DNA from 3 places in the Vibrio sp. YIC-376 genome. Region 3 is predicted to be linked to each of the others. Evidence: predicted binding sites of a transcription regulator. Region 3 holds the regulator's gene; each other region holds the start of a gene.
The links. Region 3 encodes PurR, which represses purine synthesis genes. Its sites were predicted from a motif close to TNANGNAAACGTTTNCNTNA; they were not measured.
Positions count from the first base shown of each region.

Region 1: a site for PurR is predicted at 1,820-1,839, ahead of purL (phosphoribosylformylglycinamidine synthase). Genes of this name have one in related genera too.
Region 2: a site for PurR is predicted at 1,636-1,655, ahead of purT (formate-dependent phosphoribosylglycinamide formyltransferase). Genes of this name have one in related genera too.

Region 1 covers NZ_JBBWFK010000004.1:152,744-157,767, forward strand. The annotation lists gene mltF (membrane-bound lytic murein transglycosylase MltF) at 1-1,416, opposite strand, end outside; gene purL (phosphoribosylformylglycinamidine synthase) at 1,980-5,024, shown strand, end outside.
Region 2 covers NZ_JBBWFK010000001.1:294,977-300,000, forward strand. The annotation lists gene WJM94_RS01295 (thiopurine S-methyltransferase) at 1-278, shown strand, start outside; gene purT (formate-dependent phosphoribosylglycinamide formyltransferase) at 395-1,570, opposite strand; gene cdd (cytidine deaminase) at 1,718-2,605, opposite strand; gene WJM94_RS01310 (CidB/LrgB family autolysis modulator) at 2,926-3,603, opposite strand; gene WJM94_RS01315 (CidA/LrgA family protein) at 3,605-3,979, opposite strand; gene sbcB (exodeoxyribonuclease I) at 4,039-5,024, opposite strand, start outside.
Region 3 covers NZ_JBBWFK010000011.1:28,231-33,254, forward strand. The annotation lists gene cmoM (tRNA uridine 5-oxyacetic acid(34) methyltransferase CmoM) at 1-260, opposite strand, end outside; gene elyC (envelope biogenesis factor ElyC) at 375-1,160, shown strand; gene torR (two-component system response regulator TorR) at 1,253-1,966, opposite strand; gene torD (molecular chaperone TorD) at 2,232-2,879, shown strand; gene purR (HTH-type transcriptional repressor PurR) at 3,314-4,318, shown strand; cyclic di-GMP riboswitch class I at 4,587-4,676, shown strand; gene WJM94_RS18685 (TfoX/Sxy family DNA transformation protein) at 4,793-5,024, shown strand, end outside.

The sequences.
Region 1 (5,024 bases), on a different contig from region 3:
TTGGCTAACGTGGCCAATAATAGATTGGTAGTAACGTCGAATATTTTCCACATAGTTACGAGCTTCGTCCCCACGGGCATAACCATAACGTGTTTGGCTGTAGTAACGTTTTTGGCGCAGTAAAGGCAGCCTGTCTTTCACATCGGCCCACGCATTAGGATCACCACCTTGAGATTTCGTCAGTCGTCGCGCATCCAGCATATGACCATAGCCGATGTTGTAAGAGGCAAGAGCAAACCAAATTTTCTCGTGCTCATTTATGGTTTCTGGAACTCGAGCAACGATACGGCGCAGATACTCCACACCACCACGAACAGATTGATCCGGATCCAGACGATTTGTGACACCGACACTTTTCGCTGTAGGTAGAGTCAGCATCATCATACCTCGAACACCAGTGGGAGATTTTGCTTTTGGTTTCCAATGAGACTCTTGATAAGCCAGAGCAGCAATTAAACGCCAGTCAAATTCTTCACTGTATTTTTGGAACAGAGGAGACCACTTAGGCAGTTTATCGTCAAGTGCACGAATGAAAGCACGCGTATCGACATAGTCGAAGGCTTCAATATGGCCGATATATTTCTCTTCCAGCGATGCCAGTTCACCTGACTGTTCAATGTTGCCGAAGAACTCAATCAACATCGCATACAAGCTTTCATCTTCTGAACGGCGAGTAAACCAAGAGACCGGTTGGTCTTCTGTCAACTCAAACGCTAAAGCTAAGTCTGGATAGAGGCGTTGAGCCAGAGATAGCTCAACGGAATCGGTTACAGTAAAGCGCAGTTCTCCGGTTGAGACTTTTTTCAGTAAGTCTCTCGTATCTGCATCACCAATGATTTCAAATTGTAGCTCTGGGTATTGTTTCTTTAATGCCGTCAGTGTCGGAACATATTGGGATTGCTCGACGATTTGCAGAGTTCCAGAACCTGCTGTTGTCTCTTGCTCAGTATCCTCACCTTGTGTCGGTTGATACTTAATTAAGCGTTCGATATCACGTGGTCGTAGTTGTCCCTTTTTGTAGACAACTTGTTGGCTGACATAGTAATAGGCAGGCCCAGGTCGAAAACGTTTTATCGCTTGAGAAGTCTGGTTCAAACCAGTTGCGATAATATCAATGTCGCCTTTTTTAAGAGCAGGGAAAAGATCAGCTTGTCGAAACGCGGGTTTGATCTCAAGCTTTACACCAAGCTCTTCAGCGAACTTGCGTGCAAGTTCGTAATCCAGCCCTGCAGGGCCATCAGGGCCGATGTAATAAGAGAGTTGGTTGTTGAGTGTGCCAACGCGAAGAACACCACGCTCTTGGATTTTTTGGAATTCACTTTTAGGAGCCGACTCAATTTGGCAGGCAGAAAGCAGTAGCACAGAAGCGAAAAGTAGGACGCTGCGCTTAAGTCGGTTGAACTGGCTAATTTGCATTAATTAGTACTTCTCGGAAAATTTCTGATTACCTTTATATCAAAGCGAAGTGGTGGGGCAAAGTGGATTGCACTGGTAGAGTGCGACATTGCGTGTTTTATCGACATTTTGGTGATATACCCAAATGACTTCAATGTGCAGGATTCAGAGCGCTGTCACTGACTCAAGTTCAAGGAAGATAACGCAGCGTAATAGCCAGCTCTTTCCAAGTTATTTGACGCTGAAATTGTGTCAGTGACACGCTCCCGAAGGGCGAGTTGCCTTGGCTTGCATACTTTGTTAACGATTTTTGATTTAGAACCACTAAAACTTCAAATCGTTGCCGCGTCTGCCAGCCAAGTCATTCTCGCTGAACCAAGCACCTTGAGGTTATTTGGGTATAATTCAAATTTGATGAAAAAATTGACGCAAACGGTTGCTTTTGGTGTTACATCACAAAAACAATTACTATATAATGCGCTCGCAAAGGAGAGGTGGAATCGGCATAAGTTCGAGCTTTTGTAGCTAACCGTATGAATTTATTCCAATATCACCTTAATCAATTGCATAAGAGACCTAAGCACATGAGAATTTTGCGTGGCTCCCCAGCTCTTTCTGAGTTCCGTGTAAATAAACTATTGGAACTTTGTCGTGAACAAGATCTGCCTGTAACCGGCATTTACGCCGAGTTCATGCACTTTGCGGATCTAAAATCTGACCTTGATGACCAAGAGTTAGAAAAACTAGAAAAGTTGCTGACTTACGGTCCAACGATCGAAGAGCACGAGCCTGAAGGTCTTCTACTTCTTGTTACGCCTCGTCCTGGTACAATTTCGCCATGGTCTTCTAAATCTACCGATATTGCGAAAAACTGTGGCTTGGCTAAAGTAAAACGTCTTGAGCGTGGTACAGCGTACTATGTTGAAGTTTCGTCTGAACTGTCTCAAGAGCAAGTTGACGTAGTAAAAGGCCTTATCCATGACCGCATGATGGAAACGGTATTTACTGAACTTGAAGCGGCTTCTGCTCTGTTTACAGTAGCTGAGCCTGCACCAGTGGCACACGTTGATGTCTTGGCTGGTGGTCGTCTTGCACTTGAAGAAGCAAACGTTTCACTTGGTTTGGCACTAGCAGAAGACGAAATTGATTACTTGGTGGAGAACTTCACTAAGCTAGGTCGTAATCCTAACGACATTGAGCTGATGATGTTTGCTCAGGCGAATTCAGAGCACTGTCGTCATAAAATCTTTAATGCAGACTGGACTATCGATGGCGTAGACCAAGAGAAGTCTCTGTTTAAGATGATCAAAAATACTTTTGAAACGACACCGGACCACGTTCTGTCTGCGTACAAAGATAACGCTGCGGTAATGACAGGTTCTAAAGTTGGTCGTTTCTTCCCTGATCCGCAAACTCGTCAATACACTTACCATCATGAAGATGCGCACATCTTGATGAAGGTTGAAACTCACAACCACCCAACAGCAATTTCTCCATGGCCAGGTGCATCAACTGGTTCTGGTGGTGAAATCCGTGATGAAGGCGCGACTGGTATCGGCGGTAAACCAAAAGCGGGTCTGGTTGGTTTCACAACGTCTAACTTACGTATTCCTGGCTTTGAGCAGCCATGGGAAACCGACTTTGGTAAACCTGGTCGTATCGTAAACGCACTAGATATCATGCTAGAAGGTCCTCTAGGCGGCGCAGCATTCAACAACGAATTTGGTCGTCCAAACCTACTAGGTTACTTCCGTACTTACGAAGAAAAAGTGACTTCACACGCTGGTGAAGAAGTGCGTGGTTACCACAAGCCAATCATGATTGCTGGTGGTATGGGTAACATTCGTGACGAGCACGTTCAGAAGAAAGAGATCCCAGTTGGTGCGAGCCTAATCGTACTTGGCGGTCCGGCAATGAACATCGGTCTTGGTGGTGGTGCTGCGTCTTCAATGGCATCTGGCCAGTCAGCAGAAGATCTGGACTTCGCTTCAGTACAACGTGAAAACCCAGAGATGGAGCGTCGTTGTCAGGAAGTTATCGACCGTTGTTGGCAGCTAGGTGCAGATAACCCAATCGCATTTATCCACGATGTGGGCGCGGGCGGTATCTCTAACGCACTTCCTGAGCTTTGTGACGACGGCGAGCGTGGTGGTAAATTCCAGCTACGCGATGTACCAAATGATGAATTGAGCATGAGCCCACTGGAAATCTGGTGTAACGAATCTCAGGAACGTTACGTTCTTGCGGTTGCGCCAGAACATATGGAAGCATTTGATGCAATCTGTAAGCGTGAACGTGCGCCATACGCAGTAGTTGGTGTTGCAACAGAAGAACGTCATCTGACTCTGGAAGACTCTCACTTCGATAACACGCCAATTGATATGCCAATGGATATCTTGCTTGGTAAAACACCGAAGATGCATCGTGAAGCAACGACATTGAAAGTAGATAGCCCGGCGATTGCACGCGATGGTATCGAAATCAACGAAGCGGCAGATCGCGTACTTCGTCTTCCAACTGTAGCTGAGAAAACGTTCCTGATTACTATCGGTGACCGCTCGGTAACTGGTTTGGTGGCTCGTGATCAGATGGTTGGTCCTTGGCAGGTTCCTGTGGCTAACTGTGCGGTTACGGCTGCAAGTTACGACACATACCACGGTGAAGCGATGTCAATGGGTGAGCGTACTCCGGTTGCTCTATTAGACTTCGGCGCATCTGCTCGTCTGGCAGTCGGTGAGTCTCTGACTAACATCGCTGCAACCGACATCGGTGATATTAAACGTATTAAGCTGTCTGCGAACTGGATGTCTCCAGCTGGTCACCCAGGTGAAGATGCCGGTCTTTACGAAGCGGTGAAAGCAGTCGGTGAAGAGCTGTGTCCTGCACTTGGTCTGACTATCCCTGTGGGTAAAGACTCAATGTCGATGAAGACCAAATGGGAAGAGAATGGTGAGAGCAAAGAAGTAACTTCACCGCTATCACTAGTAATCACAGCGTTTGGCCGCGTAGAAGACGTACGTAAGACAGTAACGCCTCAGCTTCGCACTCCTGATACCTTGGAAGGACTAGGTGAAACTTCTCTGGTTCTTGTTGACCTGGGCAACGGCAAAAACCGTCTGGGTGCAACAGCACTGGCGCAGGTTTACAAACAGCTAGGTGATAAGCCGGCAGATGTAGACAACGCTGAGCAGCTAAAAGGCTTCTTCGATGCGATGCAAACACTGGTACGTGACGACAAGCTGGTTGCTTACCACGATAAAGGCGACGGCGGTCTATTTGTTACTCTTGCTGAGATGGCATTCGCGGGTCACTGTGGCGTGAAAGCGAACATCGAAGGTCTGGGCGACGATGCACTGGCAGTTCTATTTAACGAAGAGCTAGGTGCAGTTATTCAGGTTAAGAACGAAGAGCTGGACTCTGTATTGGCAACGCTGTCAACGAATGGCCTGGAAGCGTGCTCACACGTGATTGGTTCTGTTGAAGCTTCTGACAACTTTGTTATCACTTCTGGTGATGCTGTTGTGCTTGAGCGTTCACGTACAGACCTACGAGTTATCTGGGCAGAAACGACTCACAAGATGCAGGCGCTACGTGACAACCCAGCATGTGCAAACCAAGAGTTTGAAGCT
Region 2 (5,024 bases), on a different contig from region 3:
TGGTAGCACTGCCGCAAGAGATGCGAGAAGAGTACGCTACCCGTTTAAAACAGCTTCTTAAGCCGGGAGGTCGTATTCTGCTTGTGACACTAAACTACGCTCAGGAAGAGATGGCGGGTCCTCCATTTAGTGTGCCGGTAAACGAGATAGAACAGTTGTTCTCAGGTTACAAAGTCACTTGCCTGAATGTTGATGAAGCGAATGAAGAGCACCCGAAAATTGCTAAGCAGGGGCTGAGTCGTTTTTCTGAAGAAGTGTACTTAATCGAAGCGCTGTAACTTTTAATGCAGTAGTTCGTTACTTGCCCAGAGATACGAAAAAGCGCAGCTAACTATTTAGTAACGTACTAGTAGTTGCTGCGCTTTTTGTTATGTTAGAAGCCTAAACAGGGCGCTTAGTAAATGATATTTACTTTAGATGCGTTTTCTACAGCATCCTGCACAGACTTTTCTGTAGTCTTGCGACGAGTAAGTACGACACCTAAACGACGACGTCCATCGATTTCAGGTTTGCCAAAGAGGCGAACTTGAGTTTGTGGCTGTGCCAATACTTCAGACAGGTTATCGAAACGAATATTCGTTGAAGTGCCTTGTCCCAGGATAACTGCTGATGCAGAAGGGCCGTATTGGACGATTTTGTTAATTGGCATACCTGTAAACGCACGAACATGAAGCGCGAACTCAGACATTTCCTGTGAAATCATGGTTACCATGCCAGTATCGTGTGGGCGAGGAGAAACTTCGTTAAAGATAACTTTGTCACCTTTCACAAATAGCTCCACACCGAAAATGCCGTAACCACCCAGAGCATTAACCACTTTCTCAGCAGTGAACTCAGCCGCTTTTATCGCGTTCTCAGACATCTCTTGTGGTTGCCAAGATTCACGGTAGTCACCATCTTCTTGGCGGTGACCGATTGGAGCACAGAAATGTACGCCATCAACTGCACGTACTGTTAGTAGCGTGATTTCGTAATCGAAATCGATAAAGCCTTCCACGATCACTCGGCCTGCGCCAGTACGACCGCCTTCCTGTGCATAATTCCACGCTTTTTCGATGTCGTCTTCTGTTTTGATAACGCTCTGGCCTTTACCAGATGAACTCATCACTGGTTTAACGACACATGGGATACCCACGAATTCTACTGCTGCTTTGAAATCGTCGTAGCTATCTGCAAATTTGTAAGGAGAAGTGGCAAGATCAAGCTCTTCTGCTGCTAAACGGCGAATGCCTTCGCGGTTCATTGTGAGTTTAGTCGCCTTTGCAGTTGGAACTACATTCAGGCCTTTCTCTTCAAGCTCAACCAGTTTGTCGGTCGCGATAGCTTCAATTTCCGGTACCACGTAAGCTGGTTGTTCTTTGTTGATGATCTCTTCTAAAGCTTGGCCATCTAGCATATCAAGCACGTAGCTGCGGTGAGCGACTTGCATCGCCGGTGCATTCGCGTAACGGTCACAAGCGATGACTTCTAAACCAAGTCGTTGGCATTCAATTGCTACTTCTTTACCAAGTTCGCCTGAGCCTAAAAGTAATACACGGGTAGCATTCGCGCTAGTTGCGGTACCGAACATATTGTTCCCTTACAAAATAAAGTGATGAGACAGAATTTTCAGGGGATCATACTGAATTTTTCTCGCAAAGCAAACGTTTGCTCCCGGGTTTTTCACAATAAAAAAGCTCTACATATTGTAGAGCTTCTATCAACATTATTGTCAGTGTTATACGTTAACGAAACTGAGCGGAATATCCGGATTCAAAGCTTCTAACGTCGATTGTGTATCGGCTAAGTGGCTAATCTTGCCTTCAGAATTTTCTACCAAAGCCGCTGCCGTAATTTTATCGAACGTTTCGCCAGCCAGAAGCACCTGAATCAGCGCAACTTGCAGAGGAGGAAGACTTGGGTTGAATGCGGCATTTTCTGCGTAGGCACCCTGAATAATACGCCCATCAGCAAGCACTAATGCTAAGCCGCTTAGGTTGTTCGTGTATGGGGCATGACTCATGTTCATTGCATCAACGGCTTTTTGAATCAATACATCGTCATCATCGCATCCGAACTGATGTTTCACGTCTGCCATTAAACCAGATGTGATCCCCAGATCAGCAGGGCCAAACGCTTCAGGAAGATATTCGTGCAGCGATTTTTCTTCACGCTCTGGCAGTTGTACCTTTAATTCTTTCGCAGTAGACAGCTCATTCATGAACTGACGGCAGTGGCCGCAAGGGCTGAAGTTAATTGTAATGTCTTTTAGACCACGTTCGCCTTTCATCCAGGCATGGCTGATTGCAGATTGCTCTGCGTGAACGGTTTGACCTAACTGAACACCAAGGAATTCCATGTTTGCACCGAAGTAAAGGCGACCTGAGAGACCACGAACAATTGCGCCAACGTAGAATTCAGAAATAGGAGCGTAAGAATAGGCTGCAGCAAAAGGAAGTAGAGCAACACGTAGCTCTTTATCTGATAGACCAGTAGCGGAAAGTAACTGCTCGAACTGCTGAACTGAAAGAGTGGCATCAAAATCGTCGGCTAGGACGATAGGAGCAAGTAGGTTTGAAAGTGCTTCAGGAGCGTTTGATAGCGCTTGTTCAATGCGACTTTTCATGTTGAATCCTTGTTATTGCATGGACAGTTATTCTATGCAAAGGAGAGAAATGTTCCGTGCTTTTGATCACGTTTGTCAATGCAATAATAAATCACGTTACATAATTAGAGTGATGTCACACATGTATTCGATTGCACAGCTGCTGAGTGTTATTTCCGTCTCATAAATATATCAACTCATGCACATATACCCAAGAAATGGGGTAGTGAGAGCGCTTGCTAATGAGTCGCTTCGGCTTTTACGGTTTGAACATTAGACGAAGGGGAAGGGAGAATGAGTCTAGCGGCCTACCAGAAGAATAGACAGGCCGCTGATACTTATTATTGATATAGCCAGACCGCCAGAGCGAAAAAGCTTGGAGCCAGAATAGAAGTGATAATACCGCACAAGACTAATGCCAGAGATGAAAATGCTGCGTCAGCCGGTTGTTTCTCTACACAGGCTGCAGTACCAAGTGCGTGTGACACGGTGCCCATTGTAAGACCTCGGGCGATAGGATGCTTAATGCCAATTAGGTTATAGATTGGGTAGGCGACGATGGCACCCAGCAAACCCACGAGTAGAACTAAGATCGCAGCAACAGCGGCTTCACCACCGAGGTGACTGGAGATTTCCATTGCAATAGGGGTTGTTACGGATTTACCAACCAAGCTGGCGATCAAACTAATCTCAGTATGGAATGCAACGGCGATTAAGGTTGTCGTCAGCATTGACATCACGCTACCCAGAACACAAGCGAGGGTAATGATACGCCAGTTTGCTTTGATTTGCGGAAGCTGTTCGTAAAGTGGATAAGCAAGTGCAACGACCGCAGGCTGTAGTAAGAAACTAAATATCTGGTTGTCGGCGTAGTAAGTGTCAAACGGCACGTCCAAATAGGTTAACAACGGGATAATGACCGCAATACTGATAAGTAGCGGGTTTACAAGCGGATGATTTGCCTTGACCGCAATTTTCCGGGCGATAAAGAAAACGACAATAGTGAGTAAAATCCACATATCAGTGATTCTCCTTAAGCAAGTAATCCAACAGCCACGCAAGGCTGACCATAACGATCAGGGTACCACCTATCGCGCTAGCTAGAATTGACAAGGCGTTAGCGAATAAGAGGTCGAAATGCTGCATGAGGCCGACACTGATTGGGACAAATAACAAAATCATGTAGCGAATAAACAGAGTCGCGCCGGGTTTGACCCATTCCACTTTGACGATGCCAAGCACCATACTCAAAAACAAGATGATCATGCCGATGACACTACCCGGAACGGAAGCGTCAGTGAACTTTTGGATAGTAACCCCGATACCAAGCGATCCCATGATGAGAAAGAGGGAAATAAGCAATTGAACCAGTTGTAAGAATCGATCTTTTATCATTTTGATAGCATATAGAAACGACAAGTGCACCTGACGGTGCCCTTGGATAAGTAATAAAACTAAGAGGCTAGGCTCTCGACGTAACGATAAACGGATTTTAATAGTGCGATTTTCTTTTCGTCACTTTCATGTTCGTGAACTAAGTTTTCTAAATTCATCATGTACTCTTCGATTTGGCTTTCAAAGATTTCACGGCAGTGTAGTGCCCAACGTCTTTGTTCTTGCTCATCGAGAGTGCCTGGGAAATTCCGCGCACGGTAACGGAACAACAATGGTTTAATGCGTTTATCATCGAACTCAATATCCAGAGCCGCCAGATTATTCGGATCGGTTTCACGAATGATATCCATCGCTGCGCGATCCGCAGGCGAGAAGAACCCATCATAAAGCTGGGTATCCACATCATCACTCTTTTCAAACGTGCGCTCGACGGAAAACAGGCTGATCAGCTTTTCACGAATCTCTGGATGCTGGCGAAGCAGTGCAAGATTGTTCAAGCACTGCTGACGGTCAATACCAATCGACTCCGCGTTTTCAGCCGTCAGTGTTTTAGCCGGAGCGAGAATAGGGCACTTGTTCAGGTGCACGAGTTTGACGGGTACTGGCAATAAATCTCCGAGATCTTCACGTTTGGTGTACAACCTTTCATGAAGCTCTTCGGCTGATAACTCAAGAATTGGCTGCGGATCTTTCGCTAAATCAATCGTGATTACCGCGTTGTTATTCGTTGGGTGCCAGGCAACCGGTACAATCCAGCTTGTGTATTGGCACTCACGTCCTAACATGCCTGATACATGCATCAGAGGCGTCATATTGACGATATCAACCAACTCATTCAGCTTACGTTTTTGACGCATCGAGAAGAAGTACTCAAACAGCTTAGGCTGCGCGGCTTTGACTTTTTTCGCCATCTCGATCGTCGCGATAACGTCAGCCATTGCATCATGCGCGTTGCTGTGTTCGATACCATTGGCAACAGACAAGTGCTCTAACTTAAAGCTCGTGAATCCGTCTTCGTTTTCTGGCCACTCAATACCCTCTGGAC
Region 3 (5,024 bases):
TGTTTGGCTAGTTGCAGCATTTCCGAAGATAGATCACATAAAGCTACACGATGTCCGAGCTTAGCAAGCTTTTGAGACATTTGTGCTAAACCACCACCCGCATCCAATACTTCAAGGGGTTGCTGCTCAGCGTCTAATTCACTTAGAATCTGTAGAAAATCTTCCCACACAATGATTTGGCGGATCTCTCCTTTATCGGAGCCGTATATATTTTTTGCAAATTTGTGGGCGATATCGTCGAAATTGCGGTCTTCTGTCACTTCTGCTGAGTTATCATAACGGATTGTGCCGCTATTCTGGCACAAGGAAAGCAGGAATAAAGAGGGGTACCCTCATTTTTATTATCAATTGATGTTTTTTCGGACTATTTGTGTATGTTTGAGCTGAAAAAAGTAATGTCAGCCTTGCTGATGCCCCTACCAGCACTGTTGCTGATAGGCTTCTTGGGCCTTGCTCTCATTAGTTTTACCACTAAACGTAAAACTGGCTGCTTCGTTGTATTATTCTCTCTAGTTGGCATTTTCCTTGTTGCCTTCCAACCCGTTTCAACCAAGCTTCTTATGCCATTAGAGCGTGAGCACAAAGCATTTCTGCCAGTTTCTGGCACAATCGATTACGTCATGGTATTGGGAAATGGCCACGTTATCGATGACGAAATTCCACCGACTTCTCAGTTAAGTCGTGCCGCACTGATGCGTCTAAGCGAAGGTATTCGTATCTTACGAATGTACCCTGGCGCAAAGTTGATTTTATCTGGCTATGACGGTGGTTCCGAAATCAGTCATGCGCGTATGATGGCGAACGTTGCTCTGGCGCTTGGTGTTGCGAAATCCGACATTATTTTATTGGAAGATGCGAAAGATACCTGGGAAGAGGCACGTCAGGCTGCGGCGTTTGTCCAGCAAAAGGAAATCGTTTTGGTTACCTCTGCCAGCCATATGAGCCGCGCACTGTATGAATTTAATGCAGCAGGTATTAGACCGATCCCAGCCCCTACAAACTTCCTGGCGATTGAAGAAGTGAATCAAGCTTGGGAAAAATACTCACCAAAGGCTCGTTACTTAGAGCAAACCGAGCTCTTCTGGCATGAGTATCTTGGCAGTATCTGGCAACGCCTGAGAGACACGGTTGGCGAGACACCAATGGTAGAGCCTCAATAACTAAATGCGCAGAGTGCATTACTTAAGGTAATTTAACGGAACAAAAAAGGAGAGCAACTGCTCTCCTTTTTCTTGAGTCTGTTTTTTGGGTTTTAATCACCAGCAAACATGTAGCCTTCACCGTGAACCGTGACAAAAATTTGTGGGTTCTTGGGATCAAACTCCATCTTGGCGCGCATACGTCGAATCAAGACATCAATGGTACGGTCGTTAGGCGCATCCACTCGATGACTAATCATATTCAAAATACGTTCACGACTTAGGACCTGATTCGGGTAAGAGGACAACGCAACCAAGAGTTCATACTCAGCTTTGGTTAGTTTGACTGGCTCACCATTGCGGCTTAGGGCGCGACGTTGAATATCAAATGTCCACTCACCAAAACGAACAATGTGTTGTTGATTCGTCTCGCTTGTCGATTTACTCGAACCATTGCGCGCGGTTGAAATACGCCACAGCAGGTTTTTAACGCGAACCAATAACTCTCTGAGCTCAAAAGGTTTCGTGACATAATCGTCCGCCCCCATTTCCAGGCCAACAATTTTGTCGATGCTATCCGTGCGTCCTGTGACTAATATGATGCCAATATCCGATTGGCTACGTAATTCACGTGTAAGCATCAGGCCATCTTCACCCGGCAAGTTAATATCCAGCATGATAAGGTCAACATCACCAGCTTGCAGCACTTCACGCATTTCTGCGCCACTCTCTGCTTCACTCACTGTGTAACCTTCGTTTTGGAAATATCCCGCAAGCTTACTACGCGTTACAACATCATCTTCTACGACTAATACGTGATAGCTCATTTACGCCACTTTCTGTCATTTTATTATCCGAGATGTATTCTATTCATAACTATTAACATTTCTAGTCACTGGCACATTAAAAAGCAAGATTTCACGCTTTTGTTGATTCAAAACAAGCTTGCTGAACACTGTTAATAAACAGACACATTTGGCCATAAAACATAATAGTTGTAGTTATTGCTGTTCATTTTAATTGATTACACTTAAAGGACATCCGTTATTGATTTTATGATGCTATACATAAAGCATCATTCAGGAGCCTAAAATGCAAGAAGTGAAAGCTTTTAATGAAAAACGCGCCGAAATTTACTGGTGGTTTTCTAGCTTGTTCGCCAAAGAACTGACAGACAAAGAACTGGAAGCTTACCACAGTGTTGAAATTCGTAGCTTTTTAGCTGGCTTAGGTGAAAATGAATCGCTAAAACCTTCCGTTGATGCCCTGGTAGATGCACTGAACCGCTTGCAAGATCGTGAAGACGCTCAGCTCGAACTCGCTGCTGACTTTTGTGAACTGTTCTTAAAAACAGAAAAGTATGGCGCTCTGCCTTACGCTTCTATGTACATTGGTGAAACCGGTTTGCTTAATGATAAGCCAGCGGAGGAAATGGAGAAGTTGATGGCTGAGTTCGGTGTACAAGTGGACGACAAACTCAACGAACCTGCCGATCACTTAGCAGTAGAACTCGATTTTTTAGGAAACATGATCATCCGTTCCAACGAGTTTGAACAGGAAAAGCATATGGAAGAAGCTTTCTCAAAACAAAATGACTTCATTGTGCATCAACTCTTATCGTGGCTGCCACAATTCGCAGCGAAATGTAAGCAGCTGGATGATTTCGGCTTCTACGCGAACGTCGCGCAACTATTAATTGCATTTTGTAAACTGGACAGTACTTACCTTCTTGGTGAATAATTGCCGCCAATTATTGGGAGCCTGTTTTTAGGCTCCCCATTTTTATTCGTTTGCCCCTAATCTAGTTCCAATCGCTTGCTTTTTTTTGCAATCAAAATGTGACTTCAAAGACACAAAACTGCTGCTGAAATTATTGCCAGCCAGTCTACATAGGGCTAAAATGTGAACGCAAACGATTAAATATGATTTTTATGTAAACCGCTGAAATAAAGCGGTTTTTGTGTTTTCTTAATAGGTTGACGATCTCTTCTTCGTGCAGTCGAAAAAGGTAGGACAACTCAACCGTATTGCTACAAACCTTCTACCGATTTCGGAGCTATCACTGCTAATCATACTCAGCATCAACGTTTTAGTTGCGCTAAGTTTACAAAAAGCATTCAGCAAAAGGTTTTATACTCCACGGTATATTAGTAGCTCGATACAGGACACCATTTATGGCCACTATAAAAGACGTTGCTCGATTAGCCGGCGTTTCTACTACTACAGTCTCGCACGTTATCAACAAAACACGTTTTGTTGCAGAAGCAACTCAAGAAAAAGTAATGAAAGCTGTTGATGAGCTTAATTACGCGCCGAGTGCAGTTGCTCGTAGTTTGAAATGTAACTCAACTCGTACCATCGGTATGTTGGTAACTCAATCTACTAACCTATTCTTCTCAGAAGTCATCGATGGTGTTGAAAGCTACTGTTATCGTCAAGGTTACACTCTTATTTTATGTAATACCGGCGGTATCTACGAAAAGCAAAGAGATTACATTCGCATGCTGGCTGAAAAGCGTGTTGATGGCATCCTGGTTATGTGTTCAGACCTAACGGAAGAGCTAAAAGAGATGCTTGACCGTCACGCTGACATTCCAAAAGTAGTCATGGATTGGGGTCCAGAAAGCTCTCAAGCAGACAAAATCATGGATAACTCAGAAGAAGGTGGCTATATCGCAACCAAGTATCTGATTGACAACGGTCATACTGATATTGCCTGCTTAAGTGGTCACTTTGAAAAGCTAGCGTGCCAAGAACGTATTATGGGCTTCCGCCGTGCAATGGCAGAAGCGAACATACCTGTAAACGAAGATTGGATTCTTGAAGGTAACTTTGAGTGCGATACGGCTGTTCTCGTTGCAGACAAAATTACAGCAATGGAACAACGTCCAACAGCAGTATTCTGTTTCAATGACACAATGGCATTGGGCTTAATGAGCCGATTACAACAAAATGGCATTAAGATCCCCGACGATGTTTCCGTGATTGGTTACGACAATATCGAGTTGGCCGAATACTTTTCTCCACCACTCACGACGATTCACCAACCGAAACGTCGTGTCGGTAAAAATGCATTCGAAATTCTACTGGAACGAATTAAAGACAAAGAACACGAAAAACGCATTTTTGAAATGCAGCCAGAACTGGTCGTTCGAAATACAGTGAAGAAACTCAATTAATTGACATTAAGCGCTCTCCGGAGCGCTTATTTTTCGTCTCAACATAAGCCTTATACTCAATATCATCAGCGATCAAAAAGTTAAATATTAGGTAAGTTGCTGTTTTATTTGTGCGTAATACTTTTCTTACAACCATACCTTTCATTAAAAAACCCTTGCCTCACAAATGCATCACGACGCATAATTTTAATGAATTTTCCTGAACCAATATCACACTTTATTAGCTAAAATGTGATGTTAATTCAAGAGACGAAGTATTCTCGACATGTCACGCACAGGGCAAACCATCCGAAAGGGTGGGACGCAAAGCTTCCGGCCTGAACCATTTGATTAAATGGAAGGTAGCGGGGTTACCGATGGCAAATATGCATATGATGAGTTTACCCTATAATGACATTGTTTCTGCATGTATTTGCTATTCTCTCGGACCTGACTTTTGGTGGCGTAATGTTAATTACACCGAGATAACACATCATGGATAAACCGATACTCAAAGATTCTATGAAGCTATTTGAGGCACTTGGTACAATCAAGTCGCGCTCAATGTTTGGTGGCTTTGGACTTTTCGCTGATGAGACGATGTTTGCACTAGTTGTGAATGATCAACTTCATATACGAGCAGACCAACAAACTTCATCTAATTTCGAGACGCAAGGACTCAAACCCTACGTTTATAAAAAGCGAGGGTTTCCGGTCGTTACTAAAT